Regions from separate parts of the Allobosea sp. LjRoot9 genome, predicted to be linked through region 3. Evidence: riboswitches for the same ligand, from Rfam matches in the RefSeq annotation. Region 3 holds a riboswitch; each other region holds the start of a gene.
What was found. Region 3 has a riboswitch for thiamine pyrophosphate ahead of thiC (phosphomethylpyrimidine synthase ThiC). Riboswitches for the same ligand answer to the same signal wherever they lie in the genome.
Positions count from the first base shown of each region.

Region 1: linked by a shared signal. The riboswitch ahead of thiO (glycine oxidase ThiO) and the one ahead of thiC (phosphomethylpyrimidine synthase ThiC) in region 3 are both predicted to bind thiamine pyrophosphate.
Region 2: linked by a shared signal. The riboswitch ahead of ACSQ3P_RS07280 (hypothetical protein) and the one ahead of thiC (phosphomethylpyrimidine synthase ThiC) in region 3 are both predicted to bind thiamine pyrophosphate.

Region 1 covers NZ_CAXUPC020000001.1:344,136-353,709, forward strand. The annotation lists gene ACSQ3P_RS01645 (hypothetical protein) at 1-58, opposite strand, end outside; gene ACSQ3P_RS01650 (zinc-finger domain-containing protein) at 61-312, opposite strand; gene ACSQ3P_RS01655 (DUF1624 domain-containing protein) at 462-1,442, opposite strand; gene ACSQ3P_RS01660 (alpha/beta fold hydrolase) at 1,540-2,307, shown strand; gene cysE (serine O-acetyltransferase) at 2,487-3,335, shown strand; gene ACSQ3P_RS01670 (LysR family transcriptional regulator) at 3,299-4,234, opposite strand; gene glyA (serine hydroxymethyltransferase) at 4,485-5,807, shown strand; TPP riboswitch at 5,869-6,000, shown strand; gene thiO (glycine oxidase ThiO) at 6,061-7,245, shown strand; gene thiS (sulfur carrier protein ThiS) at 7,242-7,454, shown strand; gene ACSQ3P_RS01690 (thiazole synthase) at 7,456-8,232, shown strand; gene ACSQ3P_RS01695 (serine hydrolase domain-containing protein) at 8,261-9,574, opposite strand, start outside.
Region 2 covers NZ_CAXUPC020000001.1:1,579,765-1,589,338, reverse strand. The annotation lists gene ACSQ3P_RS07295 (putative bifunctional diguanylate cyclase/phosphodiesterase) at 1-1,430, shown strand, start outside; gene ACSQ3P_RS07290 (aspartate/ornithine carbamoyltransferase family protein) at 1,474-2,481, shown strand; gene ACSQ3P_RS07285 (hypothetical protein) at 2,469-3,386, shown strand; TPP riboswitch at 3,470-3,599, shown strand; gene ACSQ3P_RS07280 (hypothetical protein) at 3,693-4,811, shown strand; gene ACSQ3P_RS07275 (acyl-CoA reductase) at 4,816-6,264, shown strand; gene ACSQ3P_RS07270 (ABC transporter ATP-binding protein) at 6,254-7,018, shown strand; gene ACSQ3P_RS07265 (ABC transporter permease) at 7,015-7,764, shown strand; gene ACSQ3P_RS07260 (ABC transporter substrate-binding protein) at 7,768-8,751, shown strand; gene ACSQ3P_RS07255 (SDR family oxidoreductase) at 8,764-9,531, shown strand; gene ACSQ3P_RS07250 (xanthine dehydrogenase family protein molybdopterin-binding subunit) at 9,528-9,574, opposite strand, start outside.
Region 3 covers NZ_CAXUPC020000002.1:660,961-670,534, reverse strand. The annotation lists gene thiE (thiamine phosphate synthase) at 1-499, opposite strand, end outside; gene ACSQ3P_RS11790 (hydroxyethylthiazole kinase) at 496-1,269, opposite strand; gene thiC (phosphomethylpyrimidine synthase ThiC) at 1,272-3,185, opposite strand; TPP riboswitch at 3,261-3,365, opposite strand; gene ACSQ3P_RS11780 (sensor domain-containing diguanylate cyclase) at 3,548-5,467, opposite strand; gene ACSQ3P_RS11775 (hypothetical protein) at 5,690-5,890, opposite strand; gene ACSQ3P_RS11770 (OmpA family protein) at 6,115-7,041, opposite strand; gene ACSQ3P_RS11765 (hypothetical protein) at 7,038-7,166, opposite strand; gene ACSQ3P_RS11760 (polysaccharide deacetylase family protein) at 8,362-9,261, opposite strand; gene ACSQ3P_RS11755 (ABC transporter ATP-binding protein) at 9,273-9,574, opposite strand, start outside.

The DNA of each region.
Region 1 (9,574 bases), on a different contig from region 3:
CGGCGAGAACCGTCGCCGCCAATAGAACCGCGCCGGTGACCGTGCGAATCAGGCTCATCGTCATGCGGCCTGCGAGGTCTCGTGATGCGCGCATTCAGGCGGCGTGCAGGCGCCGCCCTTCAGCGACGGATCATATTTGAACAGCGTCGAGCAATAGGGGCAGACGATCTCATGGTCGGAGCCCATGTCGAGGAAGACATGGGGATGGTCGAAGGGCGGCTTGGCGCCGATACACATGAACTCATGCGCGCCGACATGGATCACAGCCACGCCGGAATCATTGTGAAAATGCGGAATGCCCGTCTCGGCCATGATCGTCGCTCTGCGAATGGGATGTCGTGCTGCGAATGGAATATCTTGCAGTGATGCTGGCGCGCAAACTAGCGCGCGTCGCCTGCCCGCGCCAGTGCGCGATTGCCTCAGGGTGATGCTTGAGGGCGATTCTTGCCGGTGTTGCGGGATCAGCGAAAGCAAGCCTCGGCGAGAGCCGAGACGCGGCTGCGCTCCTCCGGGCTGAGCGCATTCTCGAGCACTTTTCGCCAGAGATCCTCGCGCTTGATGGCGTCGACCGTGCAGCCGCAGCGCGCCCGGCAGGCGCCGGCGTCGTGCGCTCCTTGCATGCAGCTACGCTCGCAGGACTGCATGAAGGGCTTTTCGTCCAAGGGCCGCGCGATCACAAACTGCGTCGCCAGCATCAGCACGCCGATGAAGAGCGGCTGATGCACGAGATAGACCAGCAGGCTGTTGCGGCCGCCCCAGGCGACGACCCGCGCGGGCAAAGCTCGCGGCTGCCAGCCGGCGAGGCGCGATTGGGCGAGACGCGGCAGCGCCAGCCTCGCCAACACGATCCCGGTCAGAACCCAGCCGAACCAAGGAAAGAGCGGCACGAAATCGGCGCTGGCTGGAACCTCCCGGGCCAGTCCAAGCCAGAGCAGCCATGACTGGTCGAGGACGGGATGGGCGAGATACGGCACGGCGAAGACGAAGAGCGCGGCCAGCGCGACGGCAAGTGTCGGCAGCCATAGGAAGGGCAGGGCGATGACGCTCGCCAGCGCGACCTGATGCAGGATGCCGAAGAAGATGAAGCTGTCGGGCATGGCGAACCAGGTGCCGACCGTCACCAGCGCGGCCGCGCCTGCGACCATGGCGAGGCGCTTCAGATAGGCTTGGCGGTTTAGATAGACTTGGCGGTTCAGCCCGTTGCGGGTCGCCAGCACAAGGCTGACGCCGACCAGCATCAGGAAGCTCGCGGCGATCGAGCGGGCGAACCAGTGCCAGCCCGGCTCGATCGGAGTGTCGACGTCGATCAGCTCGAAATAAGCGAGGTCGTAGGTGAAGTGGAAGACGAACATCGCCAGTAGGGCGAGGCCGCGCGCCAGATCGATGAACGCGAAACGCGGTCGGGCGACGGTCGGTGTCGGGCTGATATCGGCAGTGCTCATATCCGTCTTCATAGGCAAGCGGCGTCAGGCCCGCTACCCAAAGCAGCGGCTGCGTGGCAGGGAGAAGGCAACGCCAACGGCCCAAGCGATCGCGATCATGCAGAGTTTCTCATCCGACGGAGTCAATCTCGCCTATATCGATCTCGCGCCGACGAGCGAGGTTACGCGCAGCGAGACGGTCATGCTCGTCCACGGCTTCGGCTCCAGCCATATGGTCAACTGGGTCAACACCCAATGGACGAAGACCCTGACCCATGCCGGATATCGCGTCGTCGCGCTCGATAATCGCGGCCATGGTCAGAGCGAGAAACTCTATGAGCCGGCCGCCTATTCCTCGCAGATCATGGCCGAGGATGTGCGCCGCCTGATGGACCATCTCGGCGTCTCGCAGGCCGCGGTGATGGGCTATTCGATGGGCGCGCGGATCTCGGCGCATCTGGCGCTGGCGCATCCAGATCGCCTGCGGGCGCTGCTGCTCGGCGGGCTCGGTATCCATCTGGTCGAGGGCGTCGGCCTGCCGCTCGGCATTGCGGATGCCATGGAGGCGCCCTCGCTCGATGTCTTGACCGACCCGATGCAGCGGATGTTCCGCGCCTTCGCCGAGGCGACCAAGAGCGATCTCAGGGCGCTGGCCGCCTGCATCAGGGGCTCGCGCCAGACCTTGACTGCCGCGCAGGTCGGGCAGATCGCGGTGCCGACCCTGGTCAGCGTCGGCACGAAGGACGATGTCGCTGGCTCCGGGCCGGAGCTTGCGGCGCTGATCCCGAATGCCGAAGCGTTCGACATCGAAGGCCGCGACCACAATCTCGCCGTCGGCGACAAGAGCCACAAACAGGCGGTGCTGGATTTTTTGACACGGGTCTGAAAGGGCGGGCCGGTGGGCGGGAAAGCAGAGTCCCTTCAGGGTTTTGTGCCGGGCGGCTGCGGTCTTGATTCAAGCGGGCGCGGGGCCGATCTGACACCTCTGCGCTTTCGCGTTTGGCGGTTCACCACCGCAATGTGTTAGAGTTTGAATTCGTCTTACATCTCCATCGGAGAATGATCATGCCGTCTGGGCGCTCCGTCATAGAAGCACGCGATCCCGCTACCGGGCTCGACCGTGTCGACCCCGTCTGGGCCAGGTTGCGGCGCGAGGCCGAAGCTGCGGTCGCCAGCGAGCCGTCGCTTGCCAGCCTGATCATGGCCTCCGTGCTGAACCAGCCGAGCTTCGAAGCGGCGGTCAGTCACCGCGTCGCGATGCGTCTCGGGCATGTGGCGGTCCCCGCCGATCTGATCGCGCAGGCTTTCGAGGAGGCGCTTATTGCCGATCCGGAGATCAGCCAGGGTATACGGGCCGATGCGCTCGCGGTGATGGACCGCGACCCGGCCTGCTACCGGGTGCTGGAGCCGGTGCTGTTCTTCAAGGGCTTCCACGCCTTGCAGGCGCATCGCCTCGCTCATTGGCTGCACCGGCAGGGGCGGCGCGATTTCGCGCTTTATCTGCAGAGCCGCTCGTCGGAAGTGTTCCAGACCGATATCAACCCGGCCGCGGTGATCGGCAAGGGTATCTTCCTCGACCATGCCACGGGCCTCGTCGTCGGCGAGACCACAGTGATCGAGGACGATGTCTCGATGCTGCAGGACGTGACGCTGGGCGGAACCGGCAAGCAGGGCGGCGACCGCCATCCCAAGATCCGCAAGGGCGTGCTGATCGGCGCCGGCGCCAAGATCCTCGGCAATATCGAGATCGGCCAATGCGCCCGCGTCGCGGCGGGCTCGGTCGTGCTGCAGGCCGTACCGCGCAACAAGACGGTCGCCGGCGTGCCGGCCAAGGTCGTTGGCGAGGCCGGCTGCGCCGAGCCGTCGCGCTCGATGGATCAGATCCTGGCCGGGGATTGCGGCAGCGCGATCTGAGTCGATTGCGCCTGCATTTCGAGCAGGCCGCGCGCGATCTCACGCCGGCTGCCATGCGCGCTTGCTTGTGAATTCAGGATGAGCGCCAGCGCGTCGCCGGTCGGCATCGCGTCCGTGAAGGGGGCGATGAGCCTGCCGTCGCGCAGATGCGGCGCGATCAGGCTCATCCGGCCCATCAGCACGCCGGAGCCCGAGAGCGCGGCGTCGAGCGCCAGGCTGTAGAGCGAGAAGGAGGGGCCGCGGGTCGGGTCGATCGTCCCGATGCACCCGGTGAAGGCGAGCCAGCGCCGCCAATCCTCCCGCCAGACAGCGTCATGCAGCAAGGTCGCGCGCGCCAGATCACCGACGCTTGTGAGCGTGTGCGCGAGTGCCGGCGCGCAGACCGGCAGGATCATGTCCGGGCCCAGTGTCAGCGCATCGACGGGGCACGCCTCGGGGCCGAGATAAAACAGCGCCAGATCATGCGGCTCGCGGCGTGGATCCGGCGGCTGCTCCATCGCCGAGACCGAGATCTGCAGTCCGGGAAACGCCGCCTGCAGCGCGGGCAGGCGCGGCGAGAGCCAGAGCTGGGCGATGCAGGGCAGGGCGGCGATGGTCAGTGCGCGGCCTTCATGCCCGGCGCGCAAATCCTGCATCGCCTGTCCCAGCGTGTCGAAGCCGCGCGTCAGCTTGGGCAGGGCGTTGCGCGCGCCCTCCGTCAGCTCCACGCCCTGGGCGAGGCGGCGAAACAGGGGGAAGCCGAGCCATGCCTCCAACTGGCGGATCTGCTGCGTCACTGCGCCGGCCGTGACGCCGAGTTCTTCCGCCGCCTTGACGAAGCTCTCGCAGCGCGCCGCGGCCTCGAAAGCCCGCAAGGCGTTGAGGGAAGGCAGGCGTGGGCGCGGCGGTTTTACGGGCATGACGGGCCATCCCTTAGGCTGAGATTTTCTCTGCCTGCGAGCGAGGATTACTCGTTTGCGCAGCGCCGCGCAAACCGTTCATATTCTTCGTATCAGGCGGGCTCACCGCTAGAGCAGGATGCGAAAAAGTGGGGACCGGTTTTTCGCATTGATCCTGCTCTAACTCTTTGGATGAGAGACGGATTCAGATTTCAGGCGGGATCACTTTGTGATCCCAGCTGAAATCATCCGGCTCTAGGAGGATCGATCGATGACGGCTCTGGGCAGGCGCGACTGGGTTCCGCAAGCGTGCGAGGATTACGTGCTCGGCATCGCCGCCGAGACGGCCGGCCAGTCGCTCGACGCGGTCGCGGCGCGGATCGCGGCGCTGACGGTCGAGAACCGCAACATCCATGAGCGCGACTGCATCAACCTCAACCCCGCGACCAATGTGATGAACCCCAAGGCCGAGGCCGTGCTTGCGGCGGGGCTGGGCGCGCGGCCCTCGCTCGGCTATCCCGGCGACAAATATGAGATGGGGCTGGAGGCGATCGAAAAGATCGAGGTCATTGCCGCCGAGCTCGCCGCCGAGGTCTTCGGCGCGAAATATGCCGAGATCCGCGTGCCCTCGGGCGCCATCGCCAATCTCTATGCCTTCATGGTCGCGGCCAAGCCCGGCGATTGCATCATCGCGCCGCCGGGCACGATCGGCGGCCATGTCACGCATCACGGCGCCGGTGCCGCAGGGCTTTACGGCATCGTTACCCATCCCGCCCCGGTCGATCCGGTGAACTACACCGTCGACCTTGCGCGCCTGCGTGAGGATGCCTTGCGATTGAAGCCCAAGCTGATCTCGATCGGCGGCAGCCTCAACCTCTTCGCCCATCCGATCCGCGAGATCCGCGCGATCGCCGACGAAATCGGCGCGATCGTGCTGTTCGACGCGGCGCATATGTCGGGCATGATTGCCGGGCATGGCTGGCAGCAGCCGCTGGAGGAGGGAGCTCATCTGATGACGATGAGCACCTATAAGAGCCTGGGCGGGCCGCCTTCGGGTCTGATCGTCACCAATGACGCCGAGATCGCCAAGCGGCTCGACGCCATTGCCTATCCCGGCCTGACCGCGAATTTCGACGCGGCGAAATCGGCCTCGCTGGCGATCACCCTGCTTGACTGGAAGGCGCATGGCCGTGCCTACGCGCAGATGATGGTTGAGACGGCCAAGGCACTGGGCGAGGCGCTGGTCGAGCGGCAGGTGCCGGTCTTCGCGCGCGATCGCGGCCTGACGACCTCGCATCAATTCGCGATCGAGGCTCACAGCTATGGCGGCGGCCAGGCGGCCGCCAAGACGCTGCGCGCCATCAACATCCTGAGCTGCGGCATCGGCCTGCCCCTGCCGGAGGTGGCAGGGGACGTGAACGGGCTCAGGCTCGGCACGCCCGAGATCGTTCGCTTCGGCATGACGCCTGCCGACATGCCGGAACTGGCCGGCTATATCACTGAGGGCCTGAGCGGCTCGCGGTCGGCAGACGCGATCGCGAAGGATGTGACGGCGTTCCGCGGGCGGTTCCGCGAGCTGCACTTCATGCGGTGAGGGCTGGCGCTGCCTGCATCCAGGCAGGCTTGACCAGCGGCGGCCGAGCTTTCACAGTCGTCACCATTCCAGGGAGATCCCCGGCAAGGGGCTGAGACACCGCTGGCAGACCGGGGCAACCCGGATAAGCGCGCGGAAATCCTTCGAACCTGATCCGGTTCATACCGGCGGAGGGATGGATTTCCCGGCTTTAAGCCGGCGGCCCGCAAGGCCGCAGATATCCTCGCCCCCCCGTCGCGGCGAGGAGTTTGCGATGAGAGGCCCACCCGACACCAGTTTGCGCCGCCAGCAGGCTCGCCCGCCCGATGTTGCGGCGCCGCCGGCCTCGACGGATGTCGCCATTATCGGTGGCGGCGTGATCGGCCTGATGACCGGCTGGCGATTGCTGCGTGCCGGCCTGCGGGTTGCGCTTTTCGAGCGCGGCACGGTCGGCCAAGGGGCGAGCCTCGCTGCCACCGGAATGCTGGCGGCGGCCGCCGAATTCGAGCCCGGCGGCGAGGAGCATGTCGCGCTCGCCCTGGAGAGCCAGCACCTCTGGCCCGGCTTCGCCGCTGAATTATCGGCCGATGGCGGGCTCGATATCGATTATCGCAGGGATGGCATCCTGATTGTCGCCACGACGCGCGACGAGGTGGCGCGGCTGCGCTTCCGCCAGGAGATGCAGCGGCAGGCCGGGCTTGCGACGCAGTGGCTGGACGGGGCTGCCTGCCGAGGCTTTGAGCCCGGTCTACGCCCCTCCGTCGTGGCCGGTATCCATTGCCCCGGCGATCATCAGGTCGCCCCGGTCAGGGTGATCGCCGCCCTGCGGCAGGCCTTCATCAAACGCGGCGGAATCCTGCTCGAAGGCTTGGCGGCAACGCCCTGGCTGCAAGCCGGGCGCGCCGTGGGCGTCACGACGAAGCAAGGGCCGGTGAAGGCTACGATCATCGTCGCGGCCGGCGGGGCCTGGACCGAGATAGCGGGGCTTTCCCTGCCGTTGCGGCCGCTCAAGGGGCAGTCGCTGGCGCTGGCATGCCCGCCGCACCGGCCGGTCCTTTCGCGCATGGTCTGGACCGACCAGGTCCATCTCGCGCCGAAGAGCGACGGGACGCTGATTGTCGGCGCGACCATGGAGGAGTGCGGCTTCGACGATGCCGTGACGGCCGGCGGCGTCTACGCGCTGCTCGAAGGCGCGCGGCGCATCCTGCCCGGAATCGAGGACCTGCCGATCGCCGCGATCTGGTCGGGCTTCCGCCCCACCAGCGCCGACGACGCGCCGATCCTCGGCGAGACCCGGATTCCAGGCCTGCTCCTCGCCACGGGACATCATCGCAACGGCTATCTGCTGGCCCCTGTCACCGCGGTAGCGATCACGCAACTCGTTACCGAGGGAGGCATCAAAGGGCCTGCCGCGTCCTTCGGACCGGAGCGTTTTTCAGCACAGGAGGCATTGGCATGAAGCTCATCGTCAATGGACGCGATCATGACAGCGCGGCTGAGGATCTGCTGGCGCTATGGCGGGAGCGCACGGTCGAGCTCGATCTGCCGGGCCCCCAGGGCTTCGCCATCGCGTTGAACGGGATGGTGGTGAAGCAGTCACAATGGCAGGTCACGCCTCTGGCGTCCGGTGACCGCGTCGAGATCATTCGCGCTTTTCAAGGAGGCTGAGATGAGTGTCGCGGAACAGCCCTTTACCCTGGCCGGAACGCAACTCGGCTCCCGCCTGCTGATCGGGACGGCCGGTTATCCCAACCAGCGCATCATGGTGGATGCGGTCGCCGCCAGCGGCGCGGAGATCGTGACCCTGTCGCTGCGCCGGATCTCGCTGGCGGGCCATGGCTCTGATACGGCGCAGCTTTTGTCCGGCTACCGCTTCCTGCCCAATACGGCCGGCTGCGAGACGGCGCGTGACGCCGTCCTGACGGCGGAGCTTGCTCGCGAGGCGCTTGGAACCAACTGGATCAAGCTCGAGGTCATCGGCGATCGCGAGACGCTCTATCCCGATGTCGGGGAGCTGCTGGAGGCGACGCGCCAGCTCGTCGAGATGGGCTTCGTCGTGCTGCCCTATTGCAATGACGATCCGGTGGTTTGCGCGCGCCTGGCCGATCTCGGAGCCGCTGCCGTGATGCCGATGGGCTCGCTGATCGGCTCCGGCATGGGCGTCGCCAACCCCGCCAATCTCGAATTGATCTGCGCGCGCTCGGCCGTTCCCGTGATCGTCGATGCCGGGTTGGGCACGGCGTCGGATGCCGCCATCGCGATGGAATGCGGCGCGAGCGCCGTGCTGCTCAACACAGCGATCGCCAAGGCGAAGGATCCGGTCCGCATGGCGCGTGCCATGCGCCACGCCGTCGAGGCCGGTTGGGATGCGCGCGCGGCCGGGCGCATTCCGCGCCGTGGCCGCGCCGAAGCGTCGAGCCCCCAGCTCGGGCTCGTCGGTTCGTGATCGCGCCGGAGGTCCGGGGTGGCAAGCGCTAGGCGCTGCCGCTTCGATAGCGCGCGAGCATCTCCGCCTTCAGCGCTGCCTCCGAGACGACATGCGAGCCGCCGAGCCAGACCGACTCGATGCGGCCGGCATCGTCGCGCACCAGCCGCGCCGTTTCGCCGGGGCTGTTGAAGGAGGAGGCCTTGACGAAGCGGCCGTGATCGGGCGCTTCGATCGCGATCTCTCCGGCATCGAGGAACGGGCTGAACAGGGTTGGGTTGGCAACCAGCACCTTGTCGGCGAAAGGCACGAGGTCGCCGGGGTTCCAGATTGTCCACCAGCGGCCGGCCCAGGTCTGCGTTTCCGCCGAGGGCGCGCCGAGTTCGGAGAAGCGCTTGAGGATCTGGACGACGCCATCGAGCCAGGGATGGGCGAGGCCGTCGATGGCGTTGGTCAGCACCGAGATCGTCAGATCCTGCTCCGGCAGGACAATGGTGCGGGTGATGAAGCCCTGGAAGCCGCCGGAATGGCCGAACCAGGCCCAGTCGCCTTCTCCACCGGAGATGGTGCCGAGTCCGTAATGGCGGCCGAGGCTGCTTTCCTCGTCGGCCCAGAGCCGGCGGCTCATCTCGCGGCGATTGAGGGGCGAGAGGATGCTGCGCTCGGCCTTCGGCGAAAGCTGCGCGAAATAGCGCGCGACATCGGCCGCAGTGGCGACGAAGCCAGCTGCCGACATCATCGCCTGGCAAAGGTTGTCGCCGGGCACGACGACGCGATGTCCGAGCGGCCATTTCGGGCTGTGGCCCTTGGCCGTCGGGCCGGTCCAGAGGCCGATATCGGGCATGGTTTCAGCAAGCCCGGCTGCCGCGACGACCTCCCTGGCGATCCAGTCGGCATAGGGCTCGCCCGTCACCGCCTCGATCACCAGGCCGAGCAGGCCGAAGCCGTGATTGGAGTATTTGAGGCGCTGCGAGGCGGGCAGGATGGGCGGCAATGCCAGGTCGGCGAGCAGTTCGGCCTTGTCGCAATAGGGCTTGCGGTCGAAGAACTGGCCGTTGTCGGGGCCGTCGCGCGTCAGGCCGGCGCTGTTGGAGAGGAGCTGCGCCAGCGTCACGGTCGCGACCTCGGGATGGAGGCGGGGCACGAAGCTGCCCGCCCTGTCGTCGAGGCGAAGGCGGCCGGCCTCGACCAGGCGCAGGATGCCGGCCGAGGTGAAGCTCTTCGAATGCGAGGCGATGCGGAAGCCGTGGCGCGGCGTCAGCTCCTCGCCGGTCGCGATGTCGGCCTTGCCGAAGGCGGCTTCCAGAACGATTTCCCGGCCGCTCGCGATCGCAACGGAGCATCCCGGCTGGTCGTGATGGCG
Region 2 (9,574 bases), on a different contig from region 3:
CGGTCGCGCTGACGACGATTTTGACCTTCTCCAGCACGCAAATCATTCACGAGATGTTCGTGTCCCGCCATCGCACGATGGAGGAGCTCGAGATCCTGGCCAATCGCGACACGCTGACGAATCTGGACAACCGGCGCTCGATTCTGCTCAAGATCGAGAACCGGCTGGCACGCAAACAAGATACCGCGCTCCTTTCCATCGATGTCGATGATTTCAAGAGCATCAACGACACCTATGGGCATGATGTCGGGGACGCTTTGCTGCTCTCGATCAGCGAGACCCTGGCGTCTTGCCTTGGCTCTGGCGATATCGCCGCGCGGATGGGCGGCGACGAGTTCATGATCGTCACGTCGCGCGGGAGCACCGAGGCGATCGAGCTCGCGCGCCGCATCCTGATGCGGATCGGCTCCCAGAGGCGGATCAAGGGGCGCAGCATCGCCGCAACCGTCAGCGTCGGCGTCGTCGTTGCCGAAGCTGGCCTGGCTGTCGAACAGGCCCTCAAGCGCGCCGACATCGCGCTCTACAAGGCCAAGTCGGATGGCCGGAACCATCTGGTCGTCTATACGCCGGAACTGAGCGTCGAGCACGATGAGCACCTGGCCTTCGAGGTCGATCTACGGGACGCGCTCCGCGCCGGGCAATTCCAGCTCGTCTACCAGCCGATTTACAACCCGCGCTCCGGCAGCGTCACGCTGGTCGAGGCGCTGCTGCGCTGGGATCATCCGCGGCGCGGCGTGGTCAGCCCCGCAGCCTTCGTTCCCGTGGCCGAGCGCACCGGCTTGATCAAGGTGCTGGGCACATGGGCGATCGAGACCGCAGTGCGCGCCGCCCTGGCCTGGCCGCGCAATGTCGGCGTCAGCGTCAACGTCTCCGCGCGGCAGTTCGAGAGCGATCACGATCTCGTCGCGATCGTCGCCGCCATCCTGCGCAAGTCGGGCCTGCCGCCGCGCCGCCTGACGCTCGAGATCACGGAATCGACGCTCATCGAGGACGCGCCGCACATCATCGAGAGCCTGAAAAAGCTGCGAGCCATGGGCGTCAGGATCGCGCTTGACGATTTCGGGACCGGATACTCGTCCCTGAGCTATCTGGCCAAGCTGCCGATCGACATCATCAAGATCGATAAGACCTTCAGCCATGAGATCGATTCGTCGGTCAAGGTGAACGCGCTGATGACCGCGATCACCGACCTGGCTCATAAGCTCGGGCTCTCGATCATCGTCGAAGGCATCGAAACGGCGGCGCAGCTTGCCATGATGCGCCGCTTCAGCTTGCATGGGATACAGGGATTCATCCTCGCGAAACCGATGACCGACGAGGCTTTGCTCGCCATCATCAAGGATCGCGTGGCCTCCGACAGGATGAGCCTTGTCGGGGACCTCACGGCGCCTGCTGCGGTTGCCGTGAGGAAGCGGCCAGAAGTTGCTTGAGCGCGTCCCCGCGGTAATAGAGCCGGAACGGGAGCGAGGCGCCATGCAGAGGCCGAACTATCCGAGCGGCAAGGACCTGCTTGGCGCCGATTCGGTGTCGCGCGACGATCTCGATGATATCTTCGCGCGCGCCGAGCGCTTTCTGGCGGAAGAGAATGAGGAAGATGCGCCTGGCGACCAGCCGAGCCGACTTCATCTCATAAGGCGGCGGCCAAAGGTGATCGCGACCCTGTTCGACCAGCGCAGCACGCGGACGCGGCTGGGCTTTCAGGCCGCGGCCTTGCGCCTGGGTCACCAATCGCTCGACGTCTACGATACCGATCGCAGCCGGATGGGCAGCGCGACAGGGGAAACGCTCGACGATCATATCCGCACCGTGGAGGCCTATAGCGACCTGATCGTGGTGCGCTCGCATACCGAGAGCCTGCCATATCAGATCGGCCGGTTGAGCTATCTGCCGGTCGTCAATGCCGGCAACGGCGCCGACGAGCACCCGACCCAGGCTTTGATCGATCTCTTCGCCATCCACAAATTGCGCGGGGACGTCAAAGATCTGTCGATTGCCTTGTCGAGCGATACGCGCGCGCGCTTTGCCCTGTCCTTCGTGAAGATGCTGCGCCTCTCGCCGCCCCGGCGCTTCACGCTCTGCTCCCTGCCGGACGTGCCGATCAATCCGCCGATGCGCGAAGCGATCGCGTTGCTGGCGAGCCTGGGCTGCAAGGTCTCCTTCGTTCACGACGTCAGGGACACCCTGGAGCACGACGTCCTGATCATTCAGATGCAGGATATGAGCCGCTTCGCGCATGCGTCCCTGGGCAGCGAGGCCGTCGACAAGGAAACCGAGACGGAACCCTTCACGCTGACCGCCAAGAAGATCCTCGATGCGAAATCCGACACCCTGATCCTGAACCCTCTCCCGCGTTTCTCCGAGCTGGACGTGTCATGCGACGCGCTGCCGAATGCAGGCTATTTTCGACAGGTCAAATTGTCCTTGCCGGTGAGGATGGCCATCTTGGAGCGAATGCTTCTGGGTATTCCATGGACAGGTTGACGCGCCGTTTCCTGGCATTCTCGGTTTGGATGCTGGCCTATTTCCTGGCCTATATCGCGGTGGCGATAGCCATTCGCTATCTGTCGCATTCCTTCCGCATCGTCGAGATCGCGGCGATCCGCTCCGCCGGCTCGCTCATCCTTGCCGGATTTCTCGTCTTCAGAAGCAAAGCGGTCTTGCGCCAACTGGTCGGCATGCAGTTCGGCTATCATGTCCAGCGCAGCTTGATACACCTGATCGGGTCCTTGGCGTTGATCTGGAGCCTGGCCAATCTTCCCCTGGGCTTCATCGCGACAATCGAGTTCTCGGGGCCTCTCTTTGCGGCGATGCTGGGCCTCGTCGTCGCGGGATTGATCCCGGGAGCTGTCGCCTGCCTGGGATTGTCGCTCATCGCCGTTGGAAGCGCCTATCTGCTGTTCTCGCAGGGTGTGTCGCATGATCCGCGCCTGCTGATCCCTGTCGGTGCGGTCGCCCTGCTGACGATCACGAATTTGATGCTGGCCCGGCTGGCCGAGAGCAAGAGCATCGTCCTGATCGTGTTCGTCATGCATGCCGTGCAGCTTCCGGTTTATCTGTGCGCGCTCTTGATCGGCCTCGACGTGGGGGGAGCGGCTCAGCCGCGCGACTTTCATCTCGAGGACGTGCTCGGCGTTTCACTGGCGGTTGGTGTGCTGATGCTTGCCGGTTTCGTCACGCAGACGGCGCTGGCGAACGCCTCGCGTTATGGTTCCGCGCTGCAACTCTGTGCCGCCGACACGCTGCGCGTGCCGTTCCTGACGCTCATCGGCTATTTCGTCTTCAAGGAGATGCTGAGCGAGAGCGTCGTCCTGCCCGGATTGCTCGTCGTGGCGGGAGCGATCATCACCAGCCTGCCGCAAACGCGCGCTCGAAGCCGGGAAGGCTGAGCTCATGCCGCCGGCAAGCTCGCGATAGCGGGCTGTCGGCATGTCGCATTCTTGACATGGCCGCGCCGCCGCCGTCATGGTGCGCCCGTTCCCAGGGGGGCCTCGCTAGGAGGCTGAGATTCCGCCGGCTCGAATCCGTTTCGAGCAACGCGGTGACCCTCCGAACCTGATCCGGCTCATACCGGCGTAGGGATGCGGGACATAGGGTGGCAAGCCGCCCCTTTTCCATGCTCGCGCCATTGGCCGGACAGCGGGTCGCAGACCGGAAGCGTGCCGGATTGCGCCTTGATGTCTCGGAAGGTGTGCATGGACGTGACGGAAGCGCAGATCATTGCGACCCTGCTGGAGTTCTTCGACAGGGAAGAAGCGACGGACGAGGATTTCGACCGGCTGGCGCTGCGCATCTTCGCCTACCAGTTCGAGAACAATCAGCCCTATCGCCGCTTTGCCGCGGCGCGAGGCAGGACGCCGCTTGCCGTCCGGAGCTGGCGCGACATTCCCGCTGTTCCGATCGACGCTTTCAAGGATCTGACGCTGAGCTGCCGCCCCACGGAGGGGATCGAGCACGTTTTCATGACGAGCGGCACGACCCGTGGCGGGCAGCGGGGACGCAGCTATCACCCGACGCTCGCTGTCTACGACCGTTCGATGATCCTGAATTTCCGGCAGCGCTTCATGCAGGGGCGGAACGGGATGCAGGGGCTGGACCGAATCCGCATGGGTATTCTGTTCCCCGACGAGCAGGCGATGCCGAATTCCTCGCTCGCGCATTACCTCGCTTTGGCGCGGCGCGAATTCGGGACGCCCGACAGCGAAGGCTTCATCGACGAGGCAGGCCTCGCCACTGCGCGTCTGCTCGCGGCGCTGGCGCATGCCGAGGCGAGGGGCGAGCCTTATGCGCTGCTGGGAGCGAGCTACAGCTTCGTGCATCTGCTCGATGAATTGCAGCGGCAGGGCCGGCGCTTCGCGCTGCCGCCGGGTAGCCGCATCCTCGACACTGGCGGCTTCAAGGGGCAGTCGCGCGAATTGGCGGCGGACGAGTTCTACGACGCTCTCGCGGCCGCGCTCGGCGTGCCCCGGGAGCGCTGCATCAACATGTACGGCATGACCGAGCTCAGCACCCAGTTCTACGATTGGGGCAACGAGACTTGCCCGCCCAAGACTTGCCCACCGGTGAAGTCGGGCCCGCACTGGATCCGCAGCCGGGTGGTGAACCCGCTGACCGGTCAGGATGTGCCTGCGGGCGAGACCGGCGTGCTGGTCCATCACGATCTCGCCCATTTCAACTCGGTCTCGGCGATCCTGACCGAGGATGCCGGCATCGTCGTCCCGGGCGGCTTCCGCCTGCTGGGCCGCGTCGATGGCGCCGATTCCAAGGGCTGCTCCGTGGCGGTCGAGGAATTCCTGAAAGCGGCTCGTGGCTGAGGTCATGGCCGAATTCGCAGGGCATCTGCCTGGCTTGTCAGCCGGCGAGGTGGAGTGGAAGCTGCTTCACTTCAGCGCTTGGGGCGAGGCTGTGGAGGTCCGCGTGCCCGTGCTGAGCGAAGCGCAAGCCACTGCGCTGGCAGGGCGCGTGCGCGATAATGCCCGCGCTTATCTCAAGACCCTGCGCATCGCCGAGATCACCGCGATCATCGACCAGGCGATCGCGCGATTGCTCGATCGGGACGATGCCTGGCGGCAAAAGGCCGAAAGACTGCTGCCGATCGTGACGGGTTATGATCCCGAGATGATCCGGCTCGGCCTGACCGGCTATCTGAAGACCTTCCGGCAGCCGCAGCTCAAGCGCTTCCTGGCCGAGGATTTCGCCGATCCGCAGATCCTCGACGATTTCCAGTCCAGGCCGAAGGGCGGCTTTGCCAAGGCGTTCGGGCCGGACCTACTGCTGCATGTCTGGGCCGGCAATGTTCCGGGCCTGCCGCTCTGGAGCCTGATATCGGGCCTGCTGGTCAAGGCCGGGAGCATCGGCAAGGTCGCCACCGCCGAGCCGCTGCTGGCGGGTTGGTTCGCCCGCATCCTGGCCGAGATCGATCCGCGCCTGGGCGAGTGTCTCGCCGTGGTCTGGTGGAAGGGCGGTGACGAGGCCGGCGAGCGCGTCTGGCTGGCGCAGGCCGACGCCATCGTCGCCTATGGCGGCAATGATGCGCTGAAGGCGATCCGGGATCGCGCGCCGGTCACCGCCCGTTACCTGCCGCACGGCCACAAGATCGGCTTCGGCATGGTCGCGCGCGCGGCGCTGGATACGCGCAAGGCAGGCGCGCTTGCCCGGCAGGCCGCCTATGACGTGATGCGCTATGATCAGCAGGGCTGCTATTCCCCGCAGATGCTCTTCGTCGAGCGCGGCGGGCGCGTCTCGCCGCGCGACTTCTCCGCCTATGTCGGCCATGAACTGGCGAGCTTCGCCCGCAAGCACCCGCGCCGCGCGCTCTCGATCGAGGAGGCTGCCAGTGCCGCGTCCTGGCGCGGCGCGCAGGAGCTTCGTAGCCTTGGCGGCGACCGCGACCTCCTGGGTGACGCTTCCGACGCTTGGAGCATCGTCCATGTCGAGAATGCGCAGGCGCTGGCCCCCAGCGGCCTCAATCGGACGCTCTCCATCGTCGCCGTCGACAGGCTCGACGACGTCGTCGGCCTGATCGCCCCCTTCCGGTCCTTCCTCCAAAGCGCCGGGATCGCGGCGGAACCCGAGGAGCTATTCCGGCTCGCCGGTCTGCTCGGGCAGGTCGGCGTGACGCGCATCTGCGCGCTTGGCGCGATGACCGCGCCCGAGGCCGGCTGGCACAATGACGGGCGCTTCAACCTGCTCGACTTCGTCACCCTGACCGAGATCGAGCATGCGGCGGAAGCCGCCGCGGACGGGTTCGCGCCTTATGTCGATTGAGCCGCATAGCGAAGGCTTCGTCGCCATCGACCGGGCGAGCTATGGCTATGGCGATTGGCCCGCAATCGTCGACCATGTCGACTGGACGATCCCGCGCGGCGCGATCCATTGCCTGGTCGGGCGCAGCGGCTGCGGCAAGACGACCCTGCTGAAGCTTGCCGCCGGCCTGCTCCTGCCCGATGAGGGGATCGTCAGGATCGACGGCGCCGCCTTGCGCGAGCCGGGTCCGCAGATCGGCTTCGTCTTCCAGGCCCCGACCCTGCTGGATTGGGCGAGCGTGCTCGACAATGTGCTCTTGCCGATCTCGCTGAAGCGCCGCCCGCGCGCGGCGGACCGGGAGGCTGCGCTCGATCTGCTGAAACTGGTTTCGCTGGACGGCTATGCGCAGCGCTATCCCAGCGAATTGTCGGGCGGGCAGCAAAGCCGCGTTGCGGTCGCGCGCGCGCTGGTCACCCAGCCGGCCGTGCTGCTGCTCGACGAGCCTTTCGCCGCGCTCGACGCGCTGACCCGCGAGGAATTGCAGGACGACCTCCTGAGGCTCTGCGCCCTGCATGGAACGACGGTGCTGTTCGTGACCCATGACATCACTGAGGCCGTCTATCTGGCCGATCGCGTTGCGGTGATGGCGGCGGGGCGTTTGCACCATCAGATCGCCGTGGACCTGCCCCGGCCGCGCCAACGCGAATTGCGCTACGGCCAGGCCTTCAACGCGCTCTGCCGCGAGTTGCGGCAGGCGATGGATCTGGCGCCATGATCGCGCGCCTGTCCTCTGCCCTGTTGCTTCTGGTCCTGCTCGCCGGCTGGGAGCTCTATTGCCGGTTTGCCGGCGTGCCGGCGCTGATCGTGCCGCCGCCCTCAGTCGTGCTGGCGACGCTGTGGAGCGAGATCGCCAGCGGGCGCCTGCTGCCGCATCTGCGGATCACGGCGGCGGAGATGGCGCTGGGCCTCGCCTTGGGCTGCGCGGTCGGGCTTGTGGCCGGGGTCGTGCTGGCGGAGGTAGGCTTCCTGCGCCGCCTGCTACATCCCTATATCGTTGCCAGCCAGGTCGTGCCCAAGCTCGCGCTCGGCCCGCTCTTCATCATCTGGTTCGGCTTCGGCATGACCTCGACGGTCGTGATCACCGCCCTGATCTGCTTCTTCCCGCTGATGGAGAACACCATGACCGGGCTGAGCCAGGTCGATCCAGCGCGGCGCGAGCTGTTCCGCATGCTGGGCGCGACGCGTCTCCAGACCTTGCTGCGGCTGAAGCTGCCGAGCGCCTTGCCGGTGATCATGGCGGGTGTCCGCGTCGCGGTCGTGCTGGCGCTGGTTGGCGCGGTCGTCGGCGAATTCATCGGGGGCAGGGCTGGGCTCGGGGCCTCCATCATCGCCGCCCAGAGCGTGATGGATTCAGGCCTGATGTTCGCACTCTTCATCGTGATCACCCTCATGGGCATGCTGTTCTACCAGGCCGCGATCTGGCTCGAGAGCCTGCTGCTTCGCCATCATCTGAAAGGATAGTCCATGTTCAGCCCATCACGTCGCTGCATCGCCCTGGCGCTGGCTTTCTCAGCCTTGCTGGGTTGCGCCAGCCGGGCGCAAACCCTGGACACGGTCACCGTCGCAGGTTGGAGCCAGCCGATCAGCGAGATCACCAATCTGCTCGCCGAGCCCGACAAGGGCTTCTTCAAGGCGAAAGGGATCGCACTGGACTACGTGCCAGGCACGGGTGGTGGCTCCGCCATCCAGACCATGCTGACCGGCAAGGCCGACATCGCCTTCACCGATCCGGCCTCGCTCTATCTCGCCCTCGACAAGGGCGAGAAGCTGGTGGCGATCTACAACATCTATCCGCAGAACGTCTTCAACGTGGTCGCGCCCAGGAGCGCCGGCATCAAAAGGCCGGCTGACCTCAAGGGCAAGCGCATCGGTGTCTATAGCCTGTCGAGCGGCACGCGCCAGAACCTGCAGGTGCTGCTGCAGCAGGTCGGCCTGACCGAGAGCGACGTCACCATCGAGGTCACGGGCCTGCTGAACTTCGCGCCGCTGGTCCAGGGGCAGGTCGACGCCACCGCCGCGACAGATACGGGTCTCCTGGTCGGCCGGATGAAGGGGCTGCCCGAGGTCGACGTCATCGAGGTCAAGGACCATCTCAACCTGCCCAGCGACATCTTCGTGGTGACGCAGGCGACCTATGAGGCGAAGAAGCCGCTGCTGAAGCGCTTCCTTGCCGCCTATCGCGAGAGCGCCGCCTGGATGATCGCCAAGCCCGAGGAGGCCGCGAAGATCGCCGTCACCCGCGCCATCAACGGCCGCGACGAGGCGCTCAATCTGGAGATCATCAAGCTGCGCAACCTCTCGACCGTCTCCCCGACCACCGACAGCAAGGGGCTGGGCCATTTCGACCCCGAGCCGATGCAGAAGGGGGCCGATACCTTCAGGCAGCTCGGCCTGATCGCCAAGCCGATCGATATCGGCCAGGTCGTCAAATCCGACCTGATCCCATAGGACGGGAACGCTATGAATTTCCGCGACAGAACCATCATCGTCACGGGTGCGAGCCGGGGCATCGGGGCTGCGCTTGCAAAAGCCTTCGCCGCCGAGGGCGGGCTCGTCGTCGTCAACTATCTCAGCAATGAGGCGGCTGCGCTGCAGGTCGTCGAAGCCTGCCGGGCGCTGGGCGGGCAGGCCCTGGCGATCGCAGCCGATGTGACCTCGGAAGCGCAGGTCACGGCGATGATGGCGCGCATCGCCGACGAGGTCGGCAAGGTCGACGCTGTCATTAACAACGCTTTCGCGCCCTATGTCTTCGATCCCGACGATCGGACGCGCTTCTGGGACACGCCTTGGTCGGCCTATCAGACGCAATTCGATGGCGCGCTGAAGGCGACCTATAATCTCTGCCAGGCCGTGCTGCCCTTGATGAAGCAGCGGCTGAGAGGCAGCATCGTCAACATGACGAGCGATCTCGTTGCGCGTCCGAGCATTCCCTATCACGACTACACCACGGCGAAATCGGCCCTGATCGGCTTCAGCCGGACCCTCGCCGCCGAACTCGGGCCCCTGGGAATCCGGGTCAATTGCGTCGCGCCCGGGCTGGTCTATCCGACCGATGCCAGCCGCGCGACCAAGGAGGAGGTGAGGGAAGCTCTCATCGCCCAGACGCCGCTGCGCCGGATCGCGACGCCCGAGGATGTCACCGGCCCGGTCCTCTTCCTCGCCTCGGACTGGAGCGGCTTCGTTACCGGGCAGACGCTCCATGTCGATGGCGGGCTGGTAATGGCTTAAGGCGCGGCCGCCTGCGCATCCCTGATCGCCCGCCAGACGCGGG
Region 3 (9,574 bases):
CTCCGACCGGGAGGGAACCCAGCGCCTCGGCTGCCTGCCGCCGCAGCGCAGCGTAGCCGTCGAGGCCGAGCGGGATGTCGGCATCGCCCTTGTGCTGCGTGGCGAAGACCGGGCCGACGCAGGCATAATCGATGCGCGCGGAGGCGAGGTAGGGCAATTCCGCCGCCTCTCCCAGCGTCGCGCCGATGATCGCGTTCTCGCCGAGCAGGCGGCGGGCGTCGGCAAGCTCCATGTCGTCGGCGCCCAGATGCACGCCTTCCGCGCCGGCCGCCAAAGCGACATCGACGCGGTCGTTGATCAATAGCGGCACGCCGGTGCCGGCGAGCGCCGCATGGATCGCTCGGGCCTCCCGCACCATCTCGCGCGTCGAGGCCGCTTTGGCGCGGTACTGGATCAGCGTCGCGCCGCCTTTGGCGGCCGCACGGGCGAGGTCGGCGAGCGAGCGGCCTCTGGCGATCTGCGGATCGACCAGACCGTAGAGCAGGATATCGACGCTCAACCCTCTTCTCCCATCCGCGCCCGCAGCGTGGCCTCGTCGATGCCCGCCAGCGCGTCGATCAGCGCGACAGCGAAGCTGCCTGGCCCATTGCTGCGTTCGGCGGCGATCTCGCCGGCGATGCCGTAGGCGGTCAGCGCCGCGGCTGCTGCCAGGGCCGGGTTGCTCTCGACCGCGCAAGCGGCCGCGATCAGGGCGCCGGCCGCGCAGCCGACGCCGGTGACCTTCGTCATCAGGGGGTGGCCATGCGCGACCGAGAACGCGCCGCACGGGCCTTCGATGCGGTCGATCTTGCCGGTCGTGACCAGCGTCAGATCATGCTCGTGCGCGACTTCATGTCCGCGCGCGGCTTGGAGCGTGTCTTCGAGCGCCGCCATCTCGGTCGCGTTGCCGCGCACGACGATGTTGCGCAAGCGCAGCACCTCGCGGGCCACATGCTGGCGCAGGGGCGAGAGCTCGACGAAGACGGGGTCGAAGACCAGCGGCTTGGCCTGGTCGCGCGCCACCTCCAGCAGCTTGGGAATGGCGAGCTCGCTCTCGGCGTTGATCGTGCCGATATTGATCAGGATCGCGCCCGCGCCGTCGGCCATCGCCGCGACCTCGTCGACATGGATCGCCATCGAGGGAATGGCCCCGAAGGCGAGCAGCATGTTGGCCGTGATGTTCTGCGCCACCGTATTGGTCAGGCATTGCACGCGCGGCCGCTGCGCCGTCACGCGCGCCAGCACGGCGGCGACGCGGGCGGCATCGAGATGGGTGACGTCCGTGGTCATGCTCATTCCGCTGCCGGCAGGTAGAGATTGCCGCCCTTCGAGAGAAATTCCTGGGATTTCGCGGCCATGCCCGCATGCCTTTCCGTTTCGATCTGCGCCGCCGCCTGGTCAAGTGCGATGCGCTCGTTCTCGCCCATGGCGAGGACCTCGGCGCGCAGATCCTGCGTGATCTTCATCGAGCAGAACTTCGGCCCGCACATCGAACAGAAATGCGCGACCTTGTGCACGTCCTTCGGCAAGGTCTCGTCGTGATAGGCGCGGGCGGTGTCGGGGTCGAGCGCCAGGTTGAACTGGTCTTCCCAGCGGAAGTCGAAGCGCGCGCGGCTGACCGCATCGTCGCGGAGCTTGGCCGCCGGATGACCCTTGGCGAGATCGGCGGCATGGGCCGCAATCCGGTAGGTGATGACGCCGGTCTTGACGTCGTCGCGGTTGGGCAGGCCGAGATGCTCCTTGGGCGTGACATAGCAGAGCATGGCGCAGCCGAACCAGCCGATCATCGCAGCCCCGATCCCTGAGGTGATGTGGTCGTAGCCCGGCGCGATGTCGGTCGTCAGCGGCCCAAGCGTGTAGAAGGGCGCCTCGCCGCATTCGCGCAATTGCTTGTCCATATTCTCCTTGATCTTGTGCATCGGCACATGGCCGGGGCCCTCGATCATCACCTGGCAGCCCTTGTCCCAGGCGCGTTTGGTGAGCTCGCCCAGCGTCTCCAGCTCGGCGAACTGGGCACGGTCATTGGCGTCGGCGATCGAGCCCGGACGCAACCCGTCGCCGAGCGAGAACGAGACGTCATAGCGCCGCATGATCTCGCAGATCTCGTCGAAACGCTCGTAGAGGAAGCTTTCCTTGTGATGCGCCAGGCACCAGCGTGCCATGATCGAGCCGCCGCGCGAAACGATGCCGGTCACCCTGGAAGCCGTCAGCGGCACATAGGGCAGCCTGACGCCGGCATGGATGGTGAAGTAGTCGACGCCCTGCTCGGCCTGCTCGATCAGCGTGTCCTTGAACACCTCCCAGTCGAGCTCGACCGGATCGCCGCCGACCTTCTCCAGCGCCTGGTAGATCGGCACGGTGCCGATCGGGACCGGAGAATTGCGCAGGATCCAGGAGCGGATGTTGTGAATGTTGCGCCCGGTCGACAGGTCCATGACCGTGTCAGCACCCCAGCGGATCGCCCAGACCAGCTTTTCGACCTCCTCGGCCGCGCCGGAGGTGACGGCGGAATTGCCGATATTGGCGTTGATCTTGACCAGGAAGTTCCGGCCGATCGCCATCGGCTCGAGTTCTGGGTGGTTGATATTGGCGGGAATGATCGCGCGGCCGCGCGCGATTTCGCTGCGCACGAATTCTGGCGTGACGAATTCCGGCACGCTCGCGCCGAAGCTCTCGCCATCGCCATGGCGCTCTTTCGCGCCTTCCAGCATGGCGGCGCGGCCGAGATTCTCGCGATGGGCGACATAGATCATCTCGGGGGTGATGATGCCGGCCCTGGCGAACTCGTACTGCGTCGCCATCTGGCCGGGCTTGGCCGTCAGCACCGGGCGTTCCGCCGGGCAGGCAGGCACCAGGTTCTCGGGCGAGATGTTGCCATTGTCGGCGGCAGTGACTTCGCGGCCGGGAATGGTGTCGAAACCGCGCGCGTCGAGCCAGGCGCGGCGTGGCTGCGGCAGGCCTTGGTTCAGATCGATCCTGGCGTCGCTCTCGGTGAAGGGTCCCGACGGGTCATAGATGCGCACCGGTGGTTCTGCGTCGGTCGAAAGCTGCACCTCGCGGAAGGGAACCCGCATGGTCGGGTCTTCCGGCGGCGCGACATAGATCTTGCGCGAGCCGATGATCGGGCCGGTGGTGACGCCGGTCGGTGCACCAAACTTGGGCGCGGCCTTGACGCTGTTTTTGGCTGACTTGGTGTGAACGTTCATGGGATCTCCTCCTTGGTCCAAGGTTCAGGAGATCCGGCGTCGAAGCGGTCTAGCGCTGTCTGCGGTCGCGATTCTGCGCAAGCCGCGTTCCAGTCCCTCCGCCGGTATGACCCGGATCAGGTTCGATGGGTTCGGCCTTTACGGCCATCTCAGCTCTTGCGAGCACCCCTCGGAACGGCTGGGAAGTTAGGCGTGATAGCGCCAGTGCGCAACCGGCAAACAGCGCCCGGCTCGCATGACGTCATTGCCGTGTGTTCATCGCCTCGTTGATTGCGGCGTCGCTCGGCGCAACGACGGCTGCGACGGATCGAGCGGCGCGATCTTCGGAAGCGGCGCATTCCGGTGGTGTGCTCTGTTGCGGGTCAGGCGCTCCTGGCGCGCGGCCACGGCAGCACTCGTCCCGACATGACCATGCGATCACGCCCGCCGTCCTTGGCGGAATAAAGCGCCCGATCAGCTGCTCCAACCAACGAGGCGCAGTCTGTCGTTGCATTGGAGTTCGGCCAGACAGTCGCGCCGCCAAGGCTCGCCGTGACGAGCCTGGACGGAGGGTTCGACCCGTGCGGGATCTGGATGTCGTGAAGCGCTTCGCAGAATCTCATGCCGACCAGCTCGCAGCCTTCGGCATCCGTGCCCGGCAAGAGGAGGGCGAACTCTTCCCCGCCATAGCGCGAGGCCAGGTCGCCCGGGCGTCGTGCTTGCGCGGCCAGGACGGCGGCCACAGCACGCAGGCAGCCATCTCCAGCCGGATGTCCGTAGCGATCGTTGAATTTCTTGAAATGGTCGATATCGATCATCAGCACGGAAAGGGCGGTGCCCTCTCGCGAGGCTCGCGCCCATTCTTGCTCCAGCCGCTCGTCGAAACATCGGCGATTGGCGAGCCCCGTCAGTCCGTCCAAGGTCGCCAGCGCCGCGAGTTTGTCTTCGAGATCCTTGTGCTCGGTCATATCGCGCGAGATCGCCACGACGCCATCGATCGTGCCGCTATCGGACCTCGTCACGCGCAAGGTCGTCTCGATCCAGATCTCGATCTTCTCTCGGTGGCGCGTGCGATAGATGACCCTGGCTTCCTCGACCTCGCCGCGCTTCAGCGCAGCGACGACCTGTTCGACCCGGGGCAAATCCTCCGGGTGGACACCGGCCAGAGCCGGCGTTCCGACCAGTTGCGCGGGGTCCCAGCCCAGAACGCTCGCGGAGGAAGGGGAGGCGTAGAGAATGCGCTCGTCGAAATCGATCCGGGTGACCATGTCGCTGGATGCTTCCGCGAGCAGACGGAAATCGGCCTCCTTGGCGATCAGCGCTGCCGCCATGCGCTGACGCTCATAGAGTTGACGCACGAGATACAGGCCGATGACGCCAATCACCAATGTCAAAGCCAGCACGAAGGCTATCCGGGCCATGGCGGCCTGACGCCAGCGCAGCAGAACGTCATCCTGGGCTTCCGTCGCCAGCACCAGGAGCGGATATCGCTCGCTGAACCTGAAGGAACTCAGACGTTGCAGCCCATCCAGCGGTGATTTGAAATAATAGACGCTGGCTGCGGGCCGGGACATCCTGTCCCTGATCAGAGGTGTCGCCGACATGTCTCGTCCGACATAGGTGTCGTTATCGACGCTGCGCGCGAGCAGAATGCCATCGGCGCTGAGCAGCGTGATTGCCCCGTTGGGGCCGATGTCGAACCGGCGATAGAACTGCGAGAAATATCCGGCGTCGATCGTCGCCAGGACCACACCGGCGAAAGCGCCATCGGGATGGTTGAGGCGCCGGGACACCGTGATGATCCACTGACCACCGGTCCGGCTTTGAACGGGTCGGCCCAGATAGATGCGGCGATCGTCCACAGAGCGATGATGCTGGAAATATGCGCGGTCGCTGTTGTTGAGGCCCGCGAAGTCGACTTTCTCCGTGGTGGCCAGCCAGCGGCCCGTTTCGTCGTAGACGAAGAGGCCGCGAATTCGCCCTAGCGTCGGTTTGCGAAGGTCGAGAACATTCTGAATTGTCGCGATTGCGGCGGGACTCGTGCCGTTTGTCTCCAGTCTGCTGGCCAAGCCGAAAAGCACTGCATCGGCGAGTTCGATGGTGTCCTCCGCGTGCTGTGTCAGCGAGCGCGAGAGATTGATCATGTCGACTTCGGCGTTCTTCAGATCGGCTTCCCGGGTGGCCCATTCGCGCCATCCGCTCAGGGCGAGAATGGCGATGCAGACCACCGTGACGAATGCCGCGGCCCAGAATGGCAGACGCGGCAGGCTTTCGGCATGACCATTGATGCGACTAGCCTTCATGGCCGTTTCCTCCGAAGCGGAGTTTCACATCGCGGTCGCAATCCTCACATCGCAGCCTTAATAAAGCTTAGCGCCAGTGAGCCTCTCCCGATGCCGCCCCGACCGGTTGGCGCCTCCCGGGGGAGTGTCGTTCGTCGGGCTGCCATGCCGGCGCCGGTATCGCAGCGTGGGCGCAGAGCGTCGTGCTCTACGCCATGACGCAGGAGCTCAGGACACAGGAGTTCAGGCGGTGATGTCGACGGTCTGGCCCTGTCCGGCCGGAAGGGCGGCCTTCGCCTGGGCCGCACCTTGCTGCAGCAGGTCGGCCACAGCCTGTTCGGCATCGGCTTGCTGCTTGACGATTTCGGTCTGGATGGTCTGGCGCGTGGCCGCAGCCTGGCTCGCGGCGAGGCTCTGCGCGATGGCAATCGATGAATCGCTCATGGTTGGTCTCCTCTCAGTTAGAGCGTTTTCAAGCGAGGTGGACACCGGTTCGCGTGAAGAAAACGCGTCAAAAACAAAGGGCTAGAGTCATTGAACGATCGCGTTGGAGCGAAATTCCTCTAGAGCCAGACCAGAAGAGCTAGACCAGAGACCTTGCCGCTTCATGAAAGCGATGCCGCGAAAGCGAACCGGCGCGGCAGCGAGCCGCCGCGCCGGCATTGTCTTCAGCGCCCGCTCTGCCCGGCCAGCAGCGGCGTGATCCGCCGCAGCGTCACGCGCCGGTTCTCGCGCGAGGGCTCCTGCGTCGCGACCTTGAGATATTGCTCGCCATAGCCCTGGGTCGTCAGGTTCTCGGCCGGCACGCCGAAGTCGCGGGTCAGGATTTCCGCAACCGATTGAGCGCGGCGGTCCGACAAGGACAGGTTGTCGATGTCGGAGCCGACGGCGTCGGTATGCCCCTCGACCAGGAAGACCTCGTTGGGCGAGCTCTGCAGCCCCTGCCGGATCGACTGGGCGATGGTGGCGAGCCGCTGCGCCTGGTCCGGCACGATGGTCCAGGAGCCTGTCTCGAAGGTCACCGTATCGATGTCGACGCTGCGCATCCGCGCCCGCAGATCGGGCGAATAGCGCACCTCGTCGAGCGTGTAGCGGCGCGGGATCGCCGCGATCGGCGGGGCCATGATCGTCTCGTAGATCAGACGCTCATCGGCCCGCTCGGCATCGACGATATAGCGCTCGCGCGGCATCGGCAGCGGTGGCGGCGGCAGCACGACGATCTCGTCCGAAAAGCGGTCATTGGGCCGATCGCGGCGGGTGTTGTCGATGATCACGTACTCCTGACCGTTGCGGTCGAGCCGGGTGCGGCGGATCAGGCGGCCATCCTGGTCGGTGATCGTGACGATGCGCGTGCCGTCGGGCCGCTCGAAGACGTTGCGGTTCTCGTCGCCCAGGCGCTCGGTTCGGCCCTGGAAACCGAGATCGCGGAAGGACTGCGTCTCGTCGCGGCGGATGATGACACGGTCGTCGTCGCGAATGATCGTGCGGCCGGGCTCGCGGATGATCGTGACGTCGCCGTCGCGCCGTTCCTCGCGCCGGCTGCGGACATCGTCGAAGCGCTCCGCGCCTTGCGTCGCCATGATGCCGCCGATCACGCCGGCGCCAAGGCCGATCGCGGCTGCGCCGCCAAGCCCGATGCCGCCACGCCGGCCTTGCCGGTCAGGCGCCGGCGGTTGGCCGGGAGCACCAGCGGGCGGCTGGCCTGCTGGCGGAGGCGCAAGAGTCTGTCCGGGCTGAGTCTGTCCGGGCTGCGGCTGGGCGGAAGGCAGCGGGGGAGCACCCGGGCCGCGCGCTCCTGGAGCGGGAGCCGCCGGGGCTGCAGCTGGCGGAGGCGCCAGAGTCTGTCCGGGCTGGGTCTGCCCTGGCTGCGGCTGGGCGGCAGGTGGCGGCAGGGGCGTTCCCGGACTACGCCCGCTCGGAGCAGGAGCTGTTGGAGCCGTCGCTGGCGCAAGCGTCTGCGGTGCGGCCGCGGGCGGAGGCACGGGCGTCGGACGGGTTGCCGGCGCTTGGCCCGGAGTCGCCGCCGGCGGAGCGGCTTGGGGCTGGCTCGGCGGCAATGGCGCGCGCGGGGCGGCCGGGGCCGTGGGCGTGGGTGTTCCTGGCGTCGAGGGCGCTGCCGCCGGCGGAACTAGAGCAGGACGGGGCGCTGCCGGCGCGGCGTTCGGGGCAGGTGCAGGTGCAGGTGCAGGCTGAGCCGCGGGCGGTGCGCCCGGCGTGCGGCCGGCCGGAGGCGGCGGCGCGACAGGGGCAGGCGCGGGCGTCGGCCGGGCGGCCGGCGGCTGACCGGGCAGGGGCTGCGGCCGTGCCGCCGGCGGGCGGCCGGGTTCGCCTGGGGCGGGAGCCATGATCGGTGGGACGGGGCGCGGCATCGATGGTTCGCGGGGCGGCTCGGCGCGCGGAGCGGGCGCGGGCGGAACGGGGCGTGCCGCCGGCGGCTCGGCCCGGGGCTGGGGCCGAGGTTCTGGCGCAGCGGCCGGCGGAGCCGGAGCGGGACGGGGCGCAGCCGGAGCAGCCGGCGCGGCGTTCGGGGCTGCCGGGGCAGCGGGGCGCTGTATCGCCGGCGGCGTGCCGGGCGCGGGACGGGCCGCAGGCGGGCGCTCGCCTCCCGGCTGCTGTCCTGGCGGCCGGGGTCGGCCTGGCCGGCCAGGTTCTTCCTCGCTGGGAGCGGGGGCGGGCGCTTGCGCCAGCAGCAGGACATTCTGAGCGGAGGGAGCGGCGAAGCCGCCCTGCGACAAGGTGATCGCAGGCAGCATGGTTCCGATCAGGAGCCAGTTCTTGGTGCGCGTCATGAGATCCGTTTCCGTTTCAGCGACGGGCATCAACGCGTTTGCGCGCTGAACCCCCGATGAAGCGAAAACGGCCGAAATCGGGCAGAGTTCCGTCCCGCCCGGTATTGCCGGGCAGGATGGTGCGGTTCAGAGCCCGGCCTGCGCCTTCACATAGCGCGCAATCTCGGCATGGCTGGCGAACCAGACATCGCCCTTCGCCTTGGCGTGCTGGATCAGCTTCTCGAGGATCCAGATGCGCGAGCGATAGGTGATGATATGCGGGTGCATGGTCAGCAGGAACAACCCGCCATCCTCATAGGCGCCGTCGAATTCGCGGCGGAAGATGTCGAACACGGTCTCCGGCGCGGTATAGGGCCGCAAGGCCTGGAAGCGGTTCATGTTGAAATAGACCGCGTCGTCGCGAATCCATTCGACCGGCAACTCGACCATGCCGGTGGCCTCGCCCTTGTCGATCAATTCGTAGGGGTCGTCATCGGCGAAGAGCGATGAATCGTAGAGCAGGCCGAGTTCACGCTCGATCGCCAGCGTCACTTCGGAGAAGTCCCAGGACGGCGTCCGCATTCCGACTGGCCTGACGCCGGTGACCTTTTCCAGCGTGTCGGCCGAGCGCAGATGCAATTCGCGCTCATTGGCTGGGGGCACGGCGGTGTTGACCTCGTGGATCCAGCCGTGAAGGCCGATCTCATGGCCCTCCGCAATGACGCGGCGCTGTTCGTCCGGGTAAAGCAGCGCAGTCACCGCCGGCACGAAGAAGCTTGCCTGGATGTCCTCCTTCGCCAGCAGGCTCAGGATGCGCGGCATGCCGACGCGATTGCCGTACTGGCCCCAGGAGAGCCGCCCGACCGACTTGCCGCCATCGCGTAGTTCGTTGGTCTCGTGATCGACGTCGAATGACAGCGCCACCGCGCAGCGTGCGCCGTTGGGCCAGGCCTTCGGCTTCAGATTGCGTCCGGCGCGGACGCGGTTGACCTTGGCGCGCCAGGTCTCTTCAGGCCATTGCCAGGGTTCGAGAGGCAGATCGGTCATGGCAGGCTCCTTCAGGCGGGGGCGAAAGGCGCGAAATGACAGGCGCTGAGGCGGGCCGCGCCGACCTCGCGCAGCAGCGGCCGCTCCTCGCGGCAGCGCTCCGCCGCGAGCGGACAGCGCAGATGGAAATGGCAGCCCGCCGGCGGCGAGAGCGGCGAGGGCAATTCGCCCGCGATCGGCTTGAACGACGTCGTGACCCCGTCATCGAGCACGAGCTTGGGCACGCTGTCGAGCAGCGCCTGGGTATAGGGATGCTGCGGGGCGGCGTAGACCGCCTGCGTCTCGCCCAGTTCGACGATGCGGCCGAGATACA